Kutzneria chonburiensis: one gene and its partner. The protein of the gene in region 1 interacts with the protein of each later gene in a pairwise test. Links are inferred from orthologs where the notes say so. Each region holds a gene or a part of one and is shown on either strand. Other genes may lie near its edges.

Region 1 (11,331 bases):
CGCGCGTCGTCGACCGTGCCGGCCAGCGGCTTCTCCAGCAGCACGTGCTTGCCGGCCTGGGCGGCGCGCAGCGCGATGTCGGCCTGTACGGACGGCGGCACCGCCACCGCGACCACGTCGACCTGGTCGATCAGGCGGTCCGGGTCGTCGGCCACCTCGGCCCCGTAGCGGCCGGCCAGCTCCTCGGCGGCGTCCCGGCGCCGGGCCCACACCGTGGTCAGGCGGGTGCCGGGGTGTTCGGCGATGCCGGGTGCATGCACCGAGCTGGCCCACGGCCCGGCACCGATCAGTCCCACGCGCAGTTGTTCCTCCACGTGACGATTCTCCACGGGGCTTCCGGCCGATTGGCCTTTAGGCTCGGGGACGTGCCACAGCTGCCCGAGGAACTGACGCTGCCCGAGTCGATGGTGCCGGACATCGCGCCGAACCCGCCCGTGACGCCGAAGGACGCGGCCACCGTCGCCCTCGTGCGCGAAGGCGACGCCGGTATGGAGGTGTTCCTGATGCGCCGGGTCACCGGCATGGCGTTCGCCGGCGGCATGACCGTCTTCCCCGGCGGCGGCGTCGACCGGCGCGACGCAGACACGTCCGTCGCCTGGGTCGGGCCTGAGCCGGCCTGGTGGGGGCGCAAGTTCAGCTGCGACCCGAGCATGGCCCGTGCCCTGGTGTGCGCCGCCGTGCGGGAGACGTTCGAGGAGTCCGGCGTGCTCCTCGCCGGCAAGGACGACGTCTCGGTGGTGGCCGACGCCTCGCAGTACGCCGACGTGCGGCATGCGCTGGTCAACCGCGAGGTGTCGCTGGCCCAGTTCCTGGCCGACGCCGGCCTCGTGCTGCGGGCCGACCTGCTGCGGCCGTGGGCCAACTGGGTCACGCCGGCCGAGGAGCCGCGGCGCTATGACACCCGGTTCTTCCTGGCCGTGCTGCCCGAGGGCCAGCACGCCGACGGCGCCACCAGCGAGGCCGACCAGGCCGGCTGGCAGCGGCCGCAGGACGCCATCGACGACTGGAAGGCCGGCAACGTCGGGCTGTTGCCGCCGACCTGGATGACCCTGGCCGAGCTGCGCGACGCCGGCACCGTGGCCGCGGCGATGGAGCTGGACCGGCAGACCACCGAGAAGATCATCCCGAAGGTGATCCGGCGTGGGAACAAGCTGCACGCCGTGTTGCCCGGCGACCCCGAGTACGACCGCGCGCCGCTGCACCTCGACCCCGGTCCCGAGGACGAGGTGGCCGGCCGATGAGCTCCCGCCCGGCCGTCGGCGAGCGGGCGCAGCATCCCGCCTACGGCGTGTTGCGCCCCGTCACGCCCACGGCCGCCGTGCTGCTGGCCGACAACCCGTCCGAGATGACGCTCGACGGCACCAACACTTGGGTGCTGCGCGCCCCCGGCTCTTCGACGTGCGTCGTCGTTGACCCGGGACCGGACGACGAGCGGCACCTCAGCCTCGTCGCCGCCCACGGTCCGGTCAGCACCGTGCTGCTCACCCACGGCCACCCCGACCACTCCGCCGGCGCCCGCCGCTTCGCCGAGCTCGTCGACGCCCCCGTGTACGCCCTCGATCCCGCCATGCGCCTTGGCTCCGAGGGCCTGTCCGACGGTGACGTCATCGCCCAGGCCGGGTTGGAGATCCGGGTGCTCGTGACCCCCGGGCACACCGACGACTCGCTCTGCTTCTGGCTCGAGCACGACGCCCCGCCCGCCGTCCTCACCGGCGACACCGTGCTCGGCCGTGGCACCACCGTCACCGATGACCTCGGGCCGTACCTCGACTCCCTCCGTCGACTCGCCGAGCTGCCGCCCGGCACCTTCGTGCTCCCCGGCCACGGCCCCGACCTCCCCGACGCCGGCACCGCCGCCCGCGCCTACCTCGCCCACCGCGAGCAGCGCCTCAACCAGGTTCGCGCCGCCCTGGCCCAGCTCGGCCCCGACGCCACCGCCCGCCAGGTCGTCGAGGTCGTCTACGCCGACGTCGACCGCTCCCTCTGGTACGCCGCCGAGTGGTCGGTGCGCACCCAGCTGAAGTATCTCCGCACCTTGCGATAGTTCGCCGAATCCGATCCGCCGAGCGTCGCCACTCGGTTACTCTCCGGGACTTCATCGTCATGTGGAGAGGTGACCATGACCGCGCCCGGCGCCCAGCCGCCGCCCGAAGACCATTCCCTTCAGGTCGCGAAGATCGACCGCAGCAAGGCGCTCTGGGTGGCTGTGATCACAGGCATCTTTGCCGTCGTCGCAGCCGGCACCACGGGCTACTTTGCCGGTAGGAAGGACGGGAGTACCGCCGCGCCGGCTGTGTCGACTGTGGTCAGTGTTTCCACGAAGACCATCGCAGTGTCGGCCAGTGCACCCGGCGGGGGAGGATCATCAGCGCCCGCGACCAATGTGGCCAATGGCAATGCGGTGTCCGTACTCGACCTGCCTGATGTCGGCGACGCGTACACCAAGTTCACGAAGGGCTTTCCCTACGTGGACGGCAAGCGGCAGGACAATGCGATGTTCGCCCGCCCGTGCAGCGCGGGCGCAGCCTACGACCTCGATGGCAAACATGCCACGTTCCGAGCGACAGTCGCTGTCGCCGACTCCACCCGCGACAACGTCAAGGCGGAGCTGACCGTCAGCCTGGATGGCGCAGTGCAGCAGTCTCCTTTTACCGTCTACAAAGGACACAAAGCGGACATTGCGATCGACTTGAGCGGCGGCAAGCGAATGGTGCTCGCGGTGTCGTCGAACTCCATTTGCTACGGCGACGACGATCAGTTGGTCCTGATCAACCCCCTGCTGGGCAGTTGAGACATCACCCCACCGTCCGGATCGGCACGACGAGGTACTGGAGCCGGCCGTCGGAGGTGAACATGGTGCCGCGGCGGCCGGGCTGGATGGACAGCGTGACCTGTTGGCCGGCAAAGGCTTTGAGGGCGTCGGAGAGATAGCGCAGCTGGTAGGCGGGGGTGGGGCGGCCGCCGGTGATCTCGGCCTTGACGTGCTCCTCGGCCTCGCCGACCTGCTGACCGCCGCCGTGGACACGGACCTCGCCGTCGCCGAGGGCGAGCTGCACGACCTGAGGACCCTCGCTGAAGAGGCCGACTCGGCGGACGGCGCCGGCGAGCGCGTCGGCGTCCACGGTGACTGTGGCATCGACGGTGGTGGGCAGGATCTTGCGCTCGTCGGGCAGTGTGGAAGCGAGCAGCGAGGTGACGATCGCGGCGTCGCCCCAGACGAGGCCGGCACGGTCCTGGTCGACGTGGAGGGCGACGTGCTCGGTGGACGACGCCTGCTTGGCCGCCTCGACGAGCAGGGCCGCGGGAACCATGGCGTCCACAGAGGACTCGCCGGACCACGGCAGGGTGGCGATGGCCAGCCGATATCGATCGGTCGCGATCATGGACAGCGGCCCGCCGGGCTCGCCGCGTAGGCGGACGCCGGTGAGCATGGGCAGGGCGTCGTCGCGAGCGGCGACGGAGGCGACGACCGACAGCAGGGCGGCGAATTCCGGACCGTCGAGCGAGCCGACCCGTGCGGGCGGCTCGGCGACGCCGGGGTGCAGATCGGCTTCCAACAGCGGCAGTGCGAACCGAGCGCCGGGGACGCGGACGGCCAGCCGCGAACCCTCGACGACCAACCGGACCTGCGGGGCATCCAACGCGCGCAAAGTCTCGGCCAATGGCTTGGCCGGCACCAGAACCTGGCCGTCTGCGTGCACGGTGGCGGCGCAACGCAGCCGCACGCCGCGCTCCCGATCGGTGCCGCGGACCAGCACCCCGTCCCGGTCCGCGGTGATCAGCACGCCGGCCAGCACGGGGTCGTACATCCGGGACGGCAGCAGCCGCACCAGATCGGCGAGCGTGCCGGCGAGCTGCGCGGTGGTAGCGGTGAGGTCCATGCCGGCGACGCTACGACGCACCCCTGACAGTTTCATGCGCCGCGTTCCGCGGCGGGCTCGGTCCCTCCGGGGCCGGTGCCTTCCTTAGCCGGATTTAGCCCGCCGCATCGGCTCTGGTGGTGGGGCGTGTCGGGTGGCGGCGGGCGAAATCCGGCGACAGTCCAGGCACCGGCGGGGCCTCGCGGTTTGGACGGTCAACACAGTTCATCTGACGGTGGTGTTCGAGTCACGTTCCGACGCATAGCGTCCAGTGCATGAGCATCAACCGGAGGGCACTGCTCATCGCGGGTGGCGCGTTGGCGGCCGGCCAGATGTTGCCGGGCATCGCGTTCGCCGACGGCACGGACGGCAGCGAGCAGACGATCACCGTCACCGGCCGCTTCGAGCCCGGCGCACCCGACTGGTACTACCTGCCGGTCGACGTGCCACGCGGCGTCGCGGAGCTGACCGTCGTCTACAGCTACGACCGTCCGCAAGTGCCGCCCGGGCAGGTGGGCAATGCCCTGGACTTCGGGGTGTTCGGCCCGGCCGGCCACGAGCTGGGCAACCACCACGGCTTCCGGGGCTGGTCCGGCGGTGCCCGCGACCGGTTCACGATCAGCGCCTCCGACGCGACGCCCGGCTACCTGCCCGGGCCGATCGACCGCGGCACCTGGCACGTGATCCTCGGCCCGTACACGGTCGCCCAGCAGGGGTTGAACTACCGCGTGGACATCACGCTGCGATTCGGGCCGCCGGGCAAGCCGTTCGAGGTGAAGCCGGCCCCGTCGTTCGCGCCGGCCCGCCGTCGCGGCCGTGACTGGTACCGCGGCGACGGCCACCTGCACACCGTCTACTCCGACGGCAAGCGCACGCCGGACGAGCTCGTGGCCGCGGCTCGCGCCGCCGGCTTGGACTTCATCGTCTCCACCGAGCACAACACGCCCAGCGCCTCGCTTCAGTGGGGCCGGCACGCCACCGAGGACCTGCTGATCCTCAACGGCGAGGAGGTCACCACCCGAGCCGGGCACTGGCCGGCCTGGAACCTGCCGGTGGGCCGCTGGATCGACTGGCGCTACCGGGACACCGAGCCCGACGATTTCCGGCGCTTCGTCGGCGAGGTGCACTCGGTCGGCGGGCTGGTTGTCGCGGCGCACCCGTATGCACCGTGCATCGGCTGCTCGTTCGAGTTCCGCTACGACCTGGTCGACGCCATCGAGGTCTGGAACGGGCCGTGGACCGATGACGACGAGAAGACGCTCCAGGCCTGGGACGCGATGCTGCGGGAGGGCCGCTGGATCCCGGCCGTCGGCGACAGCGACGCGCACGCCGAGCCGCAGGTCGTCGGCTTACCCCACAACGTCGTGCTCGCGGAGGACCTGTTCGGGCCGTTCCTGTTCGCCGGGCTGAAGGCCGGCCACAACTGGATCGCCGAATCGGCCCAGGTCCAGCTGTCGCTGAAGGTGACGGACGGCCGGCGCAGCGCCGGTATCGGGGAGACGCTGCGCACGGGCCGTCCGGTGACCGTCCACGTCGAGGTGGACGGCGCGCCCGGCACGCAGACCCGGGTCATCGACCAGACCGGGATCCGACACGCCGGCGAGGGGTCGGTCCAGCACACCACCAGCCCCGCCGCCTCCGACTGGATCCGGGTGGAGGTGCGGCGGGGCGAGCAGATGGTCGCGCTGACTAACCCAGTTTTTCTTCGACGCTGACCAGGGCCGCGGTGGTCAGGGTGGACTGCTTGACCGTGCCGCGGAACGCCCAGACCAGCGCGGCGATGACAAGGCCGGCGACCGCCGCGGCCAGGAACGACCAGGTCGTGCCGTAGTTCTGCACCAGCTGGCCGCTGGTCGACTGGCCGATGGCCAGGCCGAGCGTCACCGAGGTGATCACCCAGCCGAACGCCTCCGTGGTCGTGCCGGCCGGGGCGACCAGCTCGATCGCCGCCGAGTGCGCGGTCGACTGCGGCGTGATCAGGATGCCCACCGCCAGCAGCGCCAGGGCCAGGCCGAACATCGTGGACGGCAGCACCAGCAGCAGCAACAGCAGGGCGAAGCCGGCCAGCAGCACCGGCAGCCGCAGGTGCATGGCCCGCGGCCAGGGCCGCACGCCGTAGAGCACGCCGAAGACCACCGAGCTCACCGACCACAGGCTCAGCAGCAGACCGCCGGCCGACGGCGCGCCCGCCTCGGTGGCGAACGCCGGCACCGCGACCTCGACGAAGCCGATGGTCACGCCGAAGCCCAGCGCCGCCAGGGCCACCGTGCGCATGCCGGGGCTGGCCAGCGCGCCGAGCAGGCTTTGCGGGCGCAGTTCGTCGCGGTTGGGCCGCCACGAGCGGACCGTCGGCGTCAATGCGAAGGCCAGACCGCCGACGACCATGGCCAGCGTGCCGGCGACCAGGCCGGTGCCGGCCCACGGCAGCGTGGTCATCACGCCGGCCAGGCCCGGGCCCAGGATGAAGAAGACCTCCATGCTGATGGCCTCGTAGGCGTACGCCGCCTGACGCACCGGGCCGGGCGGCACCAGGCGCACCCACAGCGAACGGGAGGCCGAGCCGACGGACATCTCGGTCAGGCCGATGCCGAAGGCCAGCAGGACCATCAGCCACTCGGCCTGGTGGGTCTCCACCGCCCAGACCTCGCCGCCGACGAAGGCCAGCGTGAGGCCGGCGATGACGCACATCGGCCGGGTCGGGCCGACCCGGTCCATGATCCGGCCCTGCACCACCGAGCCCACCGAGACACCGATCAGCGCCGCCGCCGAGGTCAGGCCGGCGATGGCGAACGAGTCGGTGGCGCGCTGCACGTACAGCAGCAGGGCCAGGCCGATCATCGCGACCGGCAGCCGGGCCAGTGCGGAGGCGAGCACCGGCAGCTTGGCGCCGGGCGTGGTCAGTGCGGTGCGGTAGTCGGAAAGGGACGCGGACTGGGACATGCGTACCAGTATGCCAGAGTCTGGTACCGCCGTACCAGAGTGGAGTCCTAAGTCACGATGTAGTCACGGCGTTGCGATGAGTGGGTGAACGCACGCAACGTAAAGACCCAATTTGGAGTCCTTGAGGGTGAATCCGGTTGTCCGTGGCAGGCAGTTCCATGTCACAGTGACCAGGCACAACCTCCTCAGGTGTCGGGTTCGGGGCCTGACATCAGAGGGGACGGGGTGCGCGGCCCGTCGGGGGATGGCCCGCGCAACACGAAAGGCCGGCTAGTGGCGTCGGGGGCCACCGCCGGCCTTTCGTCGTTCTCGGGGTTCGTCGCCGATCGGCGATCCTGAAATGTGGCCGTTGGGTACGGAAAGACTGCCTGGTCGGACGGCCGAAAGGCCCCCGTCCGAAGATCGGACAGGGGCCTTTCGGGCGTTTGAATCCCTAGCGGGCGCGTCGAGCCAGGCGCTCCGGGTCGAGGATCAAGACGCTCTTGCCTTCGAGCCGCAGCCAGCCGCGGTGCGCGAAGTCGGCCAGGGCCTTGTTCACGGTCTCGCGGGAGGCGCCGACGTACTGGGCGATCTCCTCCTGCGTCAGGTCGTGAGTGACCCTCAGCAGGCCGGCCTCCTGGCTGCCGAACTGGCGCGCGAACTGGAGTAGCGCCTTGGCCACCCGGCCGGGCACGTCGGTGAAGATCAGGTCGGCCAGCATGTTGTTCGTCCGGCGCAGCCTACGGGCCAGCACCCGCAGCAGCTGCTCGGCGATCTCGGGCCGCTTGCTGATCCATTCCCGCAGCTCAGGCCGACCCATCGAGAGCGCGCGAACCTCGGTCACGGTGGTCGCGGTCGACGTGCGCGGGCCCGGGTCGAAGATCGACAACTCGCCGAACATGTCGGACGGGCCCATGATGTTGAGCAGGTTCTCGCGGCCGTCCGGCGACTTGCGGCCGATCTTCACCTTGCCGCTGTGGATGATGTAGAGCCGGTCGCCGGGCTCGCCCTCCGCGAAGATCACGTGTCCCCGCGGGAAGTCGATCGGTTCCAGCGTGACGAGCAGAGCCTCTGCCGCCGACGGTTCCACACCCTGGAAGATGCCCGCGCGGGCCAGGGTCTCGTCCACCTCGTCCCTCCTTCGAGACGCGGCGGCCGGTGCCGCCGATCACTAGCGTGTCAGTCTAGGACCCGTTGCCCCTGGTCCGCCGGGGACGCAGCCTCGCGGCGCGTCCGCCCAGCCTACGCAGACGGAACAGCTCCAGCGCCCGGCCGATGCCGTGCCCGTACAGCGCCCTGACCTCGTCCGGCCGGGCCTGCTCCAGGAATTCCTCGACCTCGTTCTCCTGCACGGCAACATGGCGCAGGCGAGCTTCCACGCGCTCCATGAAGAGCGCGAAGAACATGATCAGAAGTGGTACGACGAGCACCAACCAGGCAGTCATGATGCCTTCATCCTCTCTCATGGCCGTTCGGTCGCGCGCATCGGGGGTCACCCCGGCGTGTCGGACCTGTCGGTCGGGGTCCGTACGCTGGGTAGGTGCCAGCGACCGCCGCCGCGAACAACCTCAGCCTCGTCCGCCGGGTGCGGCGGATGACCCGCGCGTTGGCGCAGGGGTACCCCGACGCGCACTGCGAACTCGACTTCGGCACGGCATTGGACCTCACGGTCGCCGTGATCCTGTCGGCCCAGTGCACCGACAAGCGGGTCAACGAGGTCACGCCTGCCCTGTTCCACAAATACCCGACCGCGGCCGACTACGCCGGGGCGAACCGGGTCGAGCTGGAGGAGATGATCAGGCCGACCGGTTTCTTCCGGAACAAGGCCACCTCGATCATGGGCCTCGGCGCCGCGCTGGTGGACAAGCACGGCGGCGAGGTGCCCGGCACCCTTGAGGAGCTGGTCCGGCTGCCGGGCATCGGCCGCAAGACGGCCAACGTGGTGCTCGGCGAGGCCTTCGACGTGCCCGGCATCACCGTCGACACCCACTTCGGCCGGCTGGTCCGGCGCTGGGGCTGGACCGAGGAGACCGACCCGGTCAAGGTCGAGCACGCCATCGGGGAGCTCGTCCCGCGCAAGGACTGGACGATGCTCTCGCACTGGACGATCTTCCACGGCCGCCGCGTCTGCCACGCCCGCAAGCCGGCCTGCGGGGCCTGCTTCCTGGCCCCGGACTGCCCGTCCTTCGGCGACGGCCCGACCGACCCGGCGGTGGCCGGGAAGCTGGTCAAGGGGGACGAGGCGCCGCACCTGGTGGCCTTCGCCGAGCAGGTCAGGGCCGGCAAGAAGAAGGCCGGCGCCGCGAAATGAGCGTTCGGTGGCGCTGGGTGCTGGTGGCGGTGGTGCTCGCGGTGGCCACCGCGGTCGCCGTGTGGCCGCGTGGCCAGGCGCCCACCCACGCCGTCGTCCCCACGCCCGACCTGGGCGCATTGCGGAAGACCGCCGCCCTGCCCGGCTGTCCGCAGTCACATGAACCGCGGCAATCCGGTAAGGGCCCCTTGGCCGGTTTGAAGGTCACCTGTATGTCCGACGGCTCGGAGATCACCCTCGGCGGCGGGCCGATGCTGGTCAACTTCTGGGAGCCGTGGTGCGAGCCGTGCAAGACCGAGCTGCCCGTGCTCCAGGAATATGCGGCTCGACCTGGGGCGATCCCGGTCCTGCTCGTCGAGATCCCGGCCAACAGCGACCAGGCCGGCGGCCTGGATCTGCTCGGCTCGCTCAAGGTCAAGCTGCCCTCGGTGTGGGATCCGAACGCGGTGGTGGCCAACGCACTGGGTCGGCCGAACGTCTTCCCTGTCAACCACGTAGTTGCAGCGGACGGCACCGCGAAGAGGATCACCGCGGTGCCCTTCTTCGAGTCGGCGGACCAGGTGGAACAGGTGGTACGGCAGTATGCGGACGGGAGAGTCACCGGATGAGTCCTGGCCCCCTGGTGGACCCGGCGGACGTGCCCGACTGGCTGGCCGGCCTGGTCGCCGCCACCGCCGACCTGGACGCGTCCGCGCTGACCAGGGTGCGCCCGCCGAACGGCCTGCCGACCCGGCCGGCCTCGGTGCTGATGCTGCTCGGTGACGGTGACGACGGTCCCGACGTGCTGCTGACCCGCCGCGCCGACACGCTCAACTCCCATCCCGGCCAGGTCGCCTTCCCCGGCGGCAGCGCCGACGACACCGACCGCGGCCCGGTCGACACCGCGCTGCGCGAGGCCGAGGAAGAGGCCGGTGTGCTGGCCGACGGCGTCCGTCCGGTCGCGCTGCTGCCCGACCTGTTCGTGCCGGTCTCCGGCTTCATGGTCACGCCCGTGCTGGCCCTCTGGGAGCGGCCGTCACCGGTCCGTGTGATCGACCCGGCCGAGACGGCCGCGGTGGCGCGGGTGCCGATCGCGCACCTGACCGACCCGGCCAACCGGTTCCGGGTGCGGCATCCCTCCGGATTCAGCGGACCGGCCTTCGCCGCACCGGGCATGCTGGTGTGGGGCTTCACCGCCGGCCTGCTCGACGGGCTGCTCCGGCTGGCCGGCTGGGAGCGCCCGTGGAACTCGGCCGACGTGCGTGATCTGGACGAGTCGCTGCGGGCGGCGAACGCGGAGGTGCAGGCGTGAACTGGGTCGACCTGGTTGTGGTCCTGCTGGCCGTGATCGCCGCGATCTCCGGGGCCCGGCACGGCCTGATCACCACTCTGCCGGCGACCGTCGGCGTGCTCGGCGGCACCGTGCTCGGCCTGATCGTGACGCCGATGATCATGGCCAACTTCAACAGCAACGTCACCCGGATCGCGGTCTGGATGGGCGCGCTGGTGCTGCTGGTCGCGCTGGGCGAGACCTTAGGCGTGTGGCTCGGCCGGTCCATCCGCCAGCACATCCGGCTCGGCCCGTTCACCGGCGTGGACCACACCCTGGGCGCGGTCGTGCAGTGCGCGGTGGTCTTCGTGGTGGCCTGGGTGTTCGCGCTGCCGCTGACCTCGGTGCCGGTGCCCGGCCTGGCCTCGGCCATCCGCGGCTCGGTGGTGCTGGGCACCGTCAACAACCTGATGCCGGCCGAGGCCGAGCAGCTGCCCAACGACGTGAGCAAGCTGCTCAGCTCGGGCCTGCTCACCGCGACCGGTCCGTTCACCCGGACCCCGATCACCGATGTCGACCCGCCCGACACGGCCCTGCAGAACAGCCAGGTCGTGAAGTCGGTGGAGTCCAGCGTGCTCAAGGTGCGCGGGCGGGCGCCGTCCTGCTCACGGGCCCTGGAGGGCAGCGGTTTCGTGATCGCGCCCGAGCGTGTGATGACCAACGCCCATGTGGTCGCCGGCACCGACGACGAGGTGGTGGAGGTCGGCCGCGGCCAGCTCACCGCGCACGTCGTCTACTACGACCCGGAGGCCGACGTCGCGGTGCTGTCCGTGCCCGGCCTGGACGCCCAGCCGCTTCAGTTCAGCCAGCAGGACTACACCTCGGGCCAGGACGCGATCGTGCTCGGCTACCCGCTGGACGGCCCGTACACCGCGCGGGCGGCCCGGGTCCGGCAGCGCATCCAGCTCAACGGGCCGGACATCTACGGCACC
Region 2 (11,784 bases), 2.0 Mb from region 1 along the record:
ACACCACCCGGTCGCCGGCCGAGGCCGCGGCCAGCGCCGAGGACATGTACCGCATCTTCACGGAGTTGGCCGCGGACAAGCGATCCCGGCCCGGCGACGACCTGACCACGGCGATCATCCAGGCCTCGTCGGACCGCTATCCGGCGCTCACCGACGCCGAGGTCGTCGACACGCTGATCCTGCTGCTGACCGCCGGGCACGAGACCACCGTCAACCTCATCGACCAGGCCATCACCGCGCTGCTCACGCATCCCGCCCAGCTCGCGGCGGTGCTGGCCGGCGGACGGTCGTGGGCCGACGTCGTCGAGGAAACCCTGCGCTGGCAGGCACCCGTGCCCTACCTGCCACTGCGCTACGCCGTCGAGGACATCGACCTCGGCGACGTCGTGATTCCCCGCGGTGACGCCATTCTCGCCGCCTACGCCGCCGCCGGGCGTGACCCCGCCGCCTTCGGTCCGACCGCCGACGAGTTCGACCTCGCCCGTGACATCAAGCAGCACGTCTCGTTCGGCCACGGCGTGCACCACTGCCTCGGCGCCCCGCTGGCGCGGATGGAAGCGACCATCGCGTTGGAGGCGCTGTTCACCCGCTTCCCCGGGCTGACACTCGCTGTGCCGCAGGAGGAGCTGCGGCCGATGCGGTCATTCCTGTCCAACGGCCACCGGGAACTGCCGGTGCTGCTGGGTTAGGGCCGCTGCTCCGGCGGCACGTACTCGAAGGTCGGGCCGGCGGTGGTTTTCCCGTCCCCCGTCGGCATCGCCATCAGCTGCTGGGCCTGCGACTTGATCACGTACATGTGGTGCACGGCCGCGCCCATCTGCGACGGGGTGCCGTTGAAAGCCTCGTGCAGCAGGTACAGCAGCAGGCAGTAGGCGTTGTTGAACTCCTGCTGGGCGGCCCGGATCGGGCTGTCCTCGGGATGGTCGGCGCTACGAGGGTTGCGGCGCATGGGCTGCACGGCCGAGTAGTCGATGGCGATCACGTCGCCGGTCGGACCGGTCTGCGGGGTGTCGCCGGCCTGGTAGCGCCGACCGTGCTTGAGCTCCTGGAACCGGTAGTAGTGCGCGACCTCCTCACGGTCAGGGTGGAAGACGTCGAGCTCGCCGTCCCACACCTCGGTCCGCGCCGCACCCTCGCCCTGCTCGACGATCTCGGCCAACGCCGCCAACGCCGACTTCAGGCCGGTCACCGGGAAAACCCCGCCGGAACCGCCGCGGAAGTGCATCTCGCCGACCTGGCGCGCCGGGTCGCCGGTGAAGACGGCGTCCTCGCCCAGCCGCTCGCACAACGAGCGCAGGCCGGCCTCGATCGCCGCGTAGAACTGGCCGATCGTGCCGTAATGATCCGTCTGCGGTGCGGCATCGGCCGACGCCGGGCGCTCGATGTTCAGGAACAGCTCCAGCGCCTCCGGGCCGAACGGGTCCAGGTGCACCTGCACCTTGCCGTCGCTGTGCGGCAGCGGATGCGGGTACGCCGGCAGCAGCGCCGGATCGTCGATCCGCGGCTGCCCGCCCACCGCGTTCAGCAGGTTGGCGGCCAGCGCCAGGTGCAGCATCTCCTCGATGAAGACGCTGCCCACGACTTCGACCACCTCGGGATTGCGCCCCGGATCGACCGAGTACAGCGCACACAGGTAGGGCGGGATCGTCGAGTGCTCCAGCTCGATCGCCCACTGGAGATGGCGGCGGAGATCGTCCAACGTGTCCATCGGGAAAACCTCGTCTCAGCAGCCGACGGTGTGTCGGGAGCTAAGACAGGCCTGGGCAAGGACCTGTGACAGACCGTGTAGGATTTTCTGTGATCACGGGCGCATAGCTCAGGGGTAGAGCACCGCCCTTACAAGGCGGGGGTCGCAGGTTCGAAACCTGCTGTGCCCACAGGTGTGAACACGACGACACCCGGACCGACGAAGTCGGTCCGGGTGTCGTCTGTCACATGTCAGAGCGCCTTCAGCGCGCGCTTCCACTGCTCCTGGTCGCGGGCCTCGCCCGGCTGGTTGGCCTCGGCGAAGCGGATCACGCCCTGCTTGTCGATGAGGAACGTGCCGCGCAGGGCCATGCCGGCCTTGTCGTTGAACACGCCGTAGGCCTGGGCCGTCGCGCCGTGCGGCCAGAAGTCGGACAGCAGCGGGAAGGTGTACCCCTCCTTCTCCGCCCACGCCTTGAGGCTGAACGGAGTGTCCACGGACACGCCGAGGACCTGCACCTCGTCGTTCTGGTACTCGGCCAGCTCGTCGCGCACCTGGCAGAGCTCGCCGGTGCAGACACCGCTGAAGGCGAACGGGTAGAACACCAGCAGCACGTTCTTCACGCCGCGGAACGACGACAGGGCGACCTCTTCCCTGTTGGCGTCCCGGAGCGTGAAGTCGGGGGCCTCGGTACCGACTTCCAGCGCCATGCTCGCGTTCCCTCCCGGTGGGCTCGGCAGTTGCGCAACCAAGCCTAGGCCACCGGGCGAGGGCTCAGCGCTTGGCCTTGGCCGACTTCGGCGACACCAGCTTGATGCCGGCCCAGTCGTCGCCGACGTTCGCGTTGAGGGTCTGCGCGAGACCGGCGGTCGGCACCGCCTCGGCGATGTCGCTGGGCTCCACGTAGCCCGGCCGGCCGGTCTTCGGGGTGAGCACCCAGATGACTCCGTCCTCGGCCAGCGGCCCGGTCACGTCCATCAGCGTGTCGACCAGGTCGCCGTCGCTGTCCCGCCACCACAGCAGCACGACATCGACAACCTCGTCCGACTCCTCGTCGAGCAGGTCACTGCCGATCCGTTCCTCGATCGCGGCGCGGACGTCGTCGTCGACGTCCTCGTCCCAACCGATCTCCTGGACCACCATGTCCGGCTCGATCCCGAGCCTGTCGGCGACGCCGACCTTGCCAGCGTCTCCCGCGGCCACCACGGCTTCCACTCCTCCAAGCTATGCCAGTAGGGCGACTGGGGTCAGTCGCCACAGCTGTATTCAACACCGGTCGCGCACAGCGAACACTGAGGGTGGCCACCTGCGCAACCACCCACACCGTGACACACCGAAGACGGTCCAGGGAAACGACCCCGCTTTGCCACCCGTTCGGGGCATCAGGCAAGCTCTACTTACCTCCTATACGCGCGCGCGAGAAGGCTACCGATCGGTAGCACGGACACATGGCGACCAGCCAGCGCCGAATGAGGGAGGATGGACGTGAACGAGTCGACACACCAGGCGAGGAGACCCCTTGGCCCCGCAGAGCAACGGCGCTGGCAACGCGAGCACCCCGGAGCGGGTCCGGGTCATCCGCGACGGCCTCGCCGCCCATCTCCCGGACATCGACCCCGATGAGACCGCGGAGTGGCTTGAGTCCTTCGACGGCGTGCTGAAGGGGGCCGGGCAGCAGCGCGCCCGCTACCTGATGCTGCGGCTGCTGGAGCGAGCCCGCGAGAGCCGGGTGGGCGTGCCGTCGCTGACCAGCACGGACTATGTGAACACCATCCCCACCGAGCAGGAGCCGTGGTTCCCCGGTGACGAGGAGACCGAGCGCCGCTACCGGGCCTGGATCCGCTGGAACGCGGCCATGACCGTGCACCGCGCGCAGCGGCCGGGCGTCGGCGTCGGTGGCCACATCTCGACCTACGCCTCCTCGGCGACGCTGTACGAGGTCGGCTTCAACTGGTTCTTCCGCGGCAAGGACCACCCGGGCGGCGGCGACCAGGTCTACTTCCAGGGCCACGCCTCCCCCGGCATGTACGCCCGCGCCTTCCTCGAGGGCCGGCTGTCGGCCGAGCACCTCGACGGCTTCCGCCAGGAGTACTCGCACGCCGGGCCGGGCGGCGGCCTGCCGTCGTACCCGCACCCGCGGCTGATGCCGGACTTCTGGGAGTTCCCGACCGTGTCCATGGGCCTCGGCCCGATGAACGCGATCTACCAGGCGCGGTTCAACCGCTACCTGCGCGACCGCGGCATCAAGGACACGTCCGAGCAGCACGTGTGGGCGTTCCTGGGCGACGGCGAGATGGACGAGGCGGAGTCGCGCGGCCTGATCCACGTGGCCGCCAACGAGGGCCTGGACAACCTGACCTTCGTGATCAACTGCAACCTGCAGCGGCTGGACGGCCCGGTCCGGGGCAACGGCAAGATCATCCAGGAGCTGGAGGCCTTCTTCCGCGGCGCCGGCTGGAACGTCATCAAGGTGGTGTGGGGCCGTGAGTGGGACTCGCTGCTGCACAGCGACCGCGACGGCGCGCTGATCAACCTGATGAACACCACGCCGGACGGCGACTACCAGACGTACAAGGCCAACGACGGCGCCTACGTCCGTGAGCACTTCTTCGGCCGCGACCCGCGGACCAAGGACATGGTCGCGGCCATGAGCGACCAGGACATCTGGAACCTCAAGCGCGGCGGCCACGACTACCGCAAGGTGTACGCGGCGTACAAGGCGGCCACCGAGCACAACGGCCAGCCGACGGTGATCCTGGCCAAGACCATCAAGGGCTACGGCCTCGGCCCGCACTTCGCCGGCCGCAACGCCACGCACCAGATGAAGAAGATGACCCTGGAGGACCTCAAGCTCTTCCGGGACGAGCTGCGCATCCCGATCACCGACGCCGACCTCGAGCGCGACCCGTACCTGCCGCCGTACTACCACCCGGGGCCGGACTCGCCGGAGATCCAGTACGTGCTGGAGCGGCGCCGCCAGCTGGGCGGCTTCGTGCCGGAGCGCCGGGGCAAGTCGACCGCGCTGGTGCTGCCGGGCGACAAGGTCTACGACACGATCCGCCGGGGCTCGGGCAAGCAGGAGGTGGCCACCACCATGGCCATCGTCCGGCTGATCAAGGACCTGATCAAGGACCCGGAGATCGGCGGCCGGATCGTGCCGATCATCCCGGACGAGGCGCGGACCTTCGGCATGGACGCCATGTTCCCGTCGCAGAAGATCTACAACCCGCACGGGCAGCTCTACACCTCCGTGGACGCCAAGCTGATGCTGGCGTACAAGGAGAGCGAGCACGGCCAGATCCTGCACGAGGGCATCAACGAGGCCGGCTCCACGGCGTCGTTCACCGCGGTCGGCACGTCGTACTCGACCCACGGCGAGCCGATGATCCCGATCTACATCTTCTACTCGATGTTCGGCTTCCAGCGGACCGGCGACGGCCTGTGGGCGGCCGCCGACCAGATGGCCCGCGGCTTCGTGCTCGGCGCCACCGCCGGCCGCACCACGCTGACCGGCGAGGGCCTGCAGCACGCCGACGGGCACTCGCTGCTGCTGGCCGCGACCAACCCGGCCGTGGTGGCCTACGACCCGGCCTGGGCGTTCGAGATCTCGCACATCGTCAAGGACGGCCTTCGCCGCATGTACGGCGACAACGCGGAGAACGTCTTCTACTACCTGACGATCTACAACGAGCCCGTGCAGCAGCCGGCCGAGCCGGAGAACCTGGACGTCGAGGGCCTGCTGCGCGGTCTGTACCGCTACCAGACGGCCCCCGGCGCCACCGGCCCGCGGGCGCAGATCCTGGTCTCCGGCGTCACCATGCCGGACGCGATCAGGGCGCAGGAGCTGCTGGCGCAGGAGTGGGGCGTGCAGGCCGACGTGTGGTCCGCCACCTCGTGGGCCGAGCTGCGCCGTGACGCCGTCGAGGTGGACCGGCACAACATGCTGCACCCCGAGGCCGAGCCCCGCGTGCCGTACGTGACGCAGGTGCTGTCCGAGGCGGCCGGCCCGGTCGTCGCGGTGTCGGACTACATGCGCGCGGTGCCGGACCTGATCCGCCCGTGGGTCCCGACCGACATGGTGTCGCTGGGCACCGACGGCTTCGGCTTCTCCGACACGCGGCCGGCGGCCCGCCGCCACTTCCTGGTGGACGCGCCGTCGATCGCGGTCGGCGTGCTGACCGCGCTGGCCCGTCGCGGCGAGATCGACCACGCCAAGGTCGTCGAGGCGACCCGCCGGTACCGGCTGGACGACCCGCAGGCCGCGGGTCCCTCCACCACCGACTCCGGCGCCGCCTGACCCGCCTGTTTGTGTCAGGAAGGGCCCCTTACTCTCGTTCAACGCGAGTAAGGGGCCCAACCTGTGCGTTCACCGCCAGTATCGGTCCCTTGATCTTCGGGGGGTTCGAGTGTTGCGGGTGGACGGGCTGACACGGGGCTTCAGCGGGCTGCTGGTGCTGCACGAGCTGAGTTTCGAGCTGGCGCCGGGCGAGGGCGCGGCGGTGGTGGGGCCCAACGGGTCCGGCAAGACGACGCTGCTGCGCTGCGTGGCCGGCACCGACGTGCCGGACGCCGGGCGGATCACGCTGAACGGCTTCCCGGTGTCGGAGACGTCGCCGGACACCCGGGCGGCGATGGCCTGCGTGCTGGACGACGTGGACTTCTTCCCGGACCTGTCGGTCGGCGAGCACCTGGCGCTGTGTGCCCTGGCCCACGGCCAGTCTCCGGACGTGGTCGAGGCGGTGCTGGCCGAGCTGGGCATCGTCGAGCAGCGCGATCAACTGCCGGCCACGCTGTCGTCCGGTCAGCGTCGGCGGCTGGCGCTGGCCTCGTGCTTCGTGCGACCCCGGTCGCTGCTGGTGCTGGACGAGCCCGAGCAGCGGCTGGACGTGGAGGGCCGGGCGTGGTTGGCGTCACGGCTGAACGCCGAGAAGGCCAACGGCGGCTCGGTGCTGATGGCCTCGCACGACCCGGACCTGATCGAGGCCGTGGCCGACGTGTACATCGAGGTTGGGCTGTGACTGCGGTCACCGCTGGCCGGGTTCGGTCCGAGCTGCGGGCCATGCGGCGGCGGCGTAAGCCGTGGTCGTTCTTCCGGCGGCTGTACGACCTGTCCGACACCGCGTTGTACGTGGGCATGGCCGGCGGGCTGGTGACCGAGGCCGTGATCAAGACCCGAGCGGTGCCCGCGCTGTCCGTGCCGCCGGTCCCGCACGCCGCCGCCTCGGAGTCGTGGATGGCCCTGGCGCTGGCTGTGGCGGCCGTAGCGGCCTTCGGGCAGGCGCTGCTGGCAGTCGGGCCGATCTGGGCCGGTGCGGCCGCTCAGACGTGGATCCTGGCCAGTCCGGTCGACCGGCGGTCGGCGCTGCTGCCGACGTACGTGCGGACCCTGGTGATCGCCGGCATCGGCGGGGCGCTGCTGGCCGGTGGGTTGACGGCGATCTACCCGCCTTGGCTGGTGAACCTGCCGGTCACCGGAGTGCTCGGCTTCGAGTTCGGCGTGGCGTTGGCCTCCCTGACCGCCGGCGCGCAGCGGAGTGCCCGGGAGCTCCGGCAGTTCCGGATCGGCTTCGGCGTGTTGCTCGGGGTCGCGGTGGTGATGGGCGGCGTCGTGGCGTTGCAGCTCGACGTGCCGGCCCTGTTCGTGCCGATCGACCGCGTCCCGCTGCCCGCAATCGGGTTCGTGGTGGCCGCCCTCGCCGTCGGGTACACGTCGCTGTCGCGGCTGCACCGGGGCGCGTTGTCCGCCGGCACCGATCTCGTGCAGGCTGCCGCCGTCTCCTCGGCGTGGCTGGACCTGTCCCTTGTGTCCGCCGCCTTGATGCTGCGCCGGGCCCGCCGCATCGGCCGCGTCCGTTCCGTACGCCTGCGCGGCAGCCGGGCCTTGGCCTTCGTCCTCGCCGATGTCGCCCGGCTGCGCCGCTATCCCGCCGCCATCGCCGTGTGGGCAGCTCTGCTGCCCGTGCCGTTCTTCGCCGCGGTGTCGCTGCCGCCCATCGCCGTCGGTCCCGTGCAGCTGCTGGCCGCTTACCTCGCCGCCGACCGCCTCGCCGGCGGTCTGCGCACCATCGCCGGCTCCGCCGCCCTGCGCCGTTCCCTTGGCGGCACCGACGCGTCCCTCAAGGTCATCCACCTCGTGCTGCCCGCCGTCGGGGCGATCGTGTGGTGCGCCCTCACGTCCTTCGCCTTGCCGCTGGCCCCGTCCGTCACCGTCGTCATCTCCGCCGCCGGTGCCGTGCTCGTGGTCTACGCCATGGCCACCCGCCCGCCCATGGACTACGGCGGCGGCAGCGCCATCTTCGAAACCGGCTTCGGCGCCGTCCCCGTCCACCTCATCCGTCAGCTGCTACGCGGCCCTGCCCTGCTCGTCGGCCTGGCCGCCCTCCAGCTCATCGCCGCGCACTGAAAGTCAGCGCAGGCCAAGGCATCTGAGCCAGCGCCGGTCGGCACCCCGCACCGTCAGCAACGCCGCGAGCACGCCACTTCCGCCACGGAGCAGCGTGTCGTCCAGCCCTGCCACCAAATCCAGGCGTTCCACCAGGTACGTCTGCATCAGATCACTGAGCACCTTCGCCCCCGACACGCCTTCGCGGGCGAAGGCGTCGGCGATGAGCAGCACACCCGCGGCACCGTGACAGATCCCGAGCCGGTCGGCCGGCTCACCGTACAGATTGAGCTCGGGATCGAAGGTCTGACACAGAATGCGTACCAGCCGCACGGCTTCGGTCCGCGCGCCGGCCGTCCACAGCGCCCAGGCGATGCCGGGAATGCCGTAGCACCAACCCTGCCGTTGTTGGTCCACAAAGGACTGCTTCAGCAGCCAGGAAATCAACTCCGGCTGCAGCGACACAAGGAGCACACCGGCGGCCCCATGGGCCAGTCCGGTGTCCTCCCCTTCGAACCAGACCGGTTGCCGACACCCCGCCAGGCAGGCCCCGACCGTGCCGCCGATCAGATCGAACTCTTCGAACCGCCGCTCCCCCAGCCAGCCTCGGACCCGGTGCGCCAGGCGGGAAACCGGCGGATGGAGGCCGCTCAGCAGCTCCAGTCCGAACAGCGTGCCGGTCATGCCGCCGTGCAGGCCGACGCTTCGCATCGGCCGCACGGCGGCATCCAGCCACTGCGGCACCGCCATCCTCACCGCGGCTCGCACGTCACCATCCGCGGAGGCGGCCAGCAGCGTCGCGAGCACACACGGTCCCAGCTCCGGCGTGCCTCGCGTCCGACTCAGCAGTGCCAGTGACTCATGTCGCAGCCGACCAGCGAGCAGATCGCCGAGTCCGGCGCCCGGCCCTCCGGGGCGGCCTCGGTCATCCGGGTGTCCAGTTCCTCGATGAGACGGTCCAGTTCGGTGACGGCCAAGACGGATTCCATCCACTGTCCCCTTCCTGATTCCCCACCGCCGACGCGGTGGTGGCTCGTCGGTGCGGCAGTCGCACCAGCAGCTGCCCCGCGACCGGTTCACCGCGCTCGTCCTTGAGCGGCAGGTGATCCGGGTCCGGCAGCATCTCCTCGACCACGATCTCCTCGCCCAGCCGGGCCAGGTCGCGTACGGCGGCCAGGCTGTGCAGGTCCACCGGCCGCGGCTTGCCCCCGTTGCGGGCAAAGACAAAGCGTGGAAGATCCAGCGCCACCAGGTCGCGAAAGGACCGCGGAGCACGGATCCGCCAGTGTCGACCGGAAAGGACAAGGCCGCCGGCTATTTCCATCCGCGGCAAGAAGTTCCGGTCCGGGAAGGCGGCCATCCGGTTGCCGAAGGAGATCGACGGCCCGCGTGGCGCGGAGGCGGTGAGCAAGGTGACGACCAAGCCCCAAGGGCCGACAGGGGTTCGGGTAGCGTGGTGCATGGGCCACAACACGGTGCCGGAAGGGTCCTCGGCGATGATGCGGCTTCCCGAGCGGCGCAAAGTGATGCGGTCCAAGGGGAGGTATCGACCCGCAACCGGCAGGTAGCCGGAGCAGTCGGAGTCGCCTGTCCATAGTGGACAATAAGTCGGCCGGCGGACGGCGTTGGCGGCACGGTCGTCGAGGGGCGGTGCGAGGATCTCGATGGGCCGCACACCCTCGGAGGATGCCTTGTGGGACAGGAACTCCCGGTAGGAGCGGACCGAAGAGGGCTCGCCGCCGAGCGAGGTGAAGGCGGAAGCGAAGCGAGAGTCGATGACGCCGGCGGGGGCGATGGCCTCCAGCACGGCACCAGTGGTCATGGGGCGGACCAAACAGTCCAACGGCCACTCGGGCAGCTCGGCCGGCGGCAGGCCCATCTCGTCGAGCAGCTGCGGGGTAAGGACTTCGGGCAGCTCGGGCGATCTTCGACGATGGGCGGGCTCGACGGGGTCGGCGGCGAGGTACTCGGCGACAAGGTCGGTGACAGCACGTGGCGTGGAGCCGACCAGCGACAGGATGGGGTGATCGGCGGGCCGCGGCAAGACGTCGACCAAGCGCAGCGCCTGCAAAGCCAATTGCGTGGTCCGAGCGACGAAATCGGCGGGCACGGCACCGGAGACGCGGCGGTAGACGTCGACGAAACCGTCGAGAGGAACGGTCCAACTTGAGCGCGACGGCCGGGAGAGCTGGAGAACGCCAAGGTCGACGAGGTGTCGCAGGAAGCCGCGCAGGACATCGGCTGACGAAGGGGCCAGGCGGCGGACGAGCTCGTCGACATCGTGCACGCCGTCGGCGACCACGTTGCGGATGGCGTCCACCAGCGGCGTCCGCCGAACCTCCACCACACGGCTCGCGGACCAGCAGCGCAGCCGATCCCCGTCGACCCAGTTCAGCCCGTTCAGGGTGATCGTGGCGCCGTCGAGCTCGGTCGGTCTTCGGTCGGCGTTGATGTTGCTGACCCACTGGGCCGAACACGACCCGAGCACCGGCCACGACGCCGTCTCGGCCACCTCGGCCTGGGCGACGTGAGCGAGCCAGCCGCGCGGCGTCGGCTTGGCCGCGCCGCGGGCGATCATGCGAAGTAGGTACTCCGAGCGCTGTCGCAAACGCTTGCTACCCCAGTTCTCGCCGGCTTCGACCCGCCGCGAGAGATCACCGACCAGATCCGGCACGGCCCGGGCAACGGCCTCGTCGACCTGCGACCAAGGCAGCTTTCGTAGCCTCTCACGCTCCAAAAGCAGGGTTTCGTTCACCGCCGCACGGCGCAGACCGAGGGCCGTCGACCAGCCGGTGGCCCGGGCCAGCTCGGGCAGGTCGCTCGACACCGGACGGCCGTTGTGCAGGTCCCGGCGCAGCGCCAGCAGCTCCGACCGGTCCTCGAACTGCGGGATCACCGTGCCCAGCCAGTCGGCCAGTGCACGGGCGTACGCCCCGTACGCGGCCTCCTCCGCGATGAGATCCCGCAGCTCGGCGACCAGTTCCGGGTTGCCGGCGGCGGTCCACAGGCGCATCGGCAGCCCACCGACCCGCAGCAGCACGCTCATGCGCCCGCCAGCGCTTCGGTGATCAAGGCCTGCCGGACCGAGCTCAGCCGGCCCCGGTTCCAGTGGAAGACCACGTAGTAGGCCGCCGCCTCGGCCGCGTCGCCGCCGACCCGCTCCAGCGCCACCCGCCAGCTCCGCGCCGCCGGCTCGGCCGGCGCCCGCGTCGTCTCCCACACGGCCCGCAGCTCGGCGCAGGCCATGGTGACGGCGTCGTCCTTGACTGTCACCCGCCGGCCGCAGGTGTCCCGCACGCGCGGCCACGCCTGGCAACACAGGCCGAGGCCGCCGAACACCGATCGCAGCAGCCGCATGGACAGCAGCCACGCCGGCAGCACCGGCCGCACGTGATGATCGAGCCAGGCCAACGAGTCCACTGTGAACAGACGGTGCACGTGGTGCATCGCCGACGGCCCGCCGAACAGGAAGGCCTCAGGCTCGTACACGCCGGGCACCACGCCGTCGACCAGGCCGTCCTCGTGCCAGCGCCGGGCCAGCCGCATGATCTCCGCCCGCACCCACGACTCACGGCCCGGCGCGGCGGCGAACCTGACCCGCAGGCCCGGCGGCTTGTGCATGAAGAAGAAGTCGGTGATCCGGTCCTGTGCGAGCATCTCTCGCACTGCCAGCGAAATCTCGCCGTACAGACCGGTTTTCGGCTGCGCCAGGCCC

What was found.
Region 2: the proteins of nth (region 1) and aceE interact in binary tests that used the Escherichia coli proteins (3 or more experiments, as listed by UniProt). The link is inferred for Kutzneria chonburiensis from one-to-one orthologs.

What each region holds. Positions count from the first base shown.
Region 1 is NZ_CP097263.1:7,679,715-7,691,045, forward strand. Bases 7,387-10,231 are described here. They hold nth (endonuclease III), read left to right. Parts: upstream 7,387-8,373; coding sequence 8,374-9,090; downstream 9,091-10,231. Other genes in these bases: M3Q35_RS35545 (Crp/Fnr family transcriptional regulator), read right to left, coding at 7,387-7,908; M3Q35_RS35550 (hypothetical protein), read right to left, coding at 7,964-8,224; M3Q35_RS35560 (TlpA family protein disulfide reductase), read left to right, coding at 9,087-9,698; M3Q35_RS35565 (NUDIX hydrolase), read left to right, coding at 9,695-10,231. Also shown: M3Q35_RS35510 (Gfo/Idh/MocA family protein), read right to left, coding at 1-314; M3Q35_RS35515 (NUDIX hydrolase), read left to right, coding at 405-1,241; M3Q35_RS35520 (MBL fold metallo-hydrolase), read left to right, coding at 1,238-2,044; M3Q35_RS35525 (NPCBM/NEW2 domain-containing protein), read left to right, coding at 2,120-2,791; dnaN (DNA polymerase III subunit beta), read right to left, coding at 2,796-3,881; M3Q35_RS35535 (CehA/McbA family metallohydrolase), read left to right, coding at 4,136-5,575; M3Q35_RS35540 (MFS transporter), read right to left, coding at 5,550-6,800; more of M3Q35_RS35545, read right to left, coding at 7,234-7,386; more of M3Q35_RS35565, read left to right, coding at 10,232-10,381; M3Q35_RS35570 (MarP family serine protease), read left to right, coding at 10,378-11,331. UniProt on the Escherichia coli protein: DNA repair enzyme that has both DNA N-glycosylase activity and AP-lyase activity. The DNA N-glycosylase activity releases various damaged pyrimidines from DNA by cleaving the N-glycosidic bond, leaving an AP (apurinic/apyrimidinic) site.
Region 2 is NZ_CP097263.1:9,681,604-9,693,387, reverse strand. Bases 2,887-6,184 are described here. They hold aceE (pyruvate dehydrogenase (acetyl-transferring), homodimeric type), read left to right. Parts: upstream 2,887-3,206; coding sequence 3,207-5,984; downstream 5,985-6,184. Other genes in these bases: M3Q35_RS45020 (ABC transporter ATP-binding protein), read left to right, coding at 6,103-6,184; M3Q35_RS45030 (DUF3052 domain-containing protein), read right to left, coding at 2,887-2,893. Also shown: M3Q35_RS45050 (cytochrome P450 family protein), read left to right, coding at 1-689; M3Q35_RS45045 (ferritin-like domain-containing protein), read right to left, coding at 686-1,708; M3Q35_RS45035 (peroxiredoxin), read right to left, coding at 1,939-2,397; more of M3Q35_RS45030, read right to left, coding at 2,462-2,886; more of M3Q35_RS45020, read left to right, coding at 6,185-6,705; M3Q35_RS45015 (DUF6297 family protein), read left to right, coding at 6,702-8,090; M3Q35_RS45010 (lanthionine synthetase LanC family protein), read right to left, coding at 8,094-8,876; M3Q35_RS45005 (lantibiotic dehydratase), read right to left, coding at 8,995-11,115; M3Q35_RS45000 (thiopeptide-type bacteriocin biosynthesis protein), read right to left, coding at 11,112-11,784. UniProt on the Escherichia coli protein: Component of the pyruvate dehydrogenase (PDH) complex, that catalyzes the overall conversion of pyruvate to acetyl-CoA and CO(2).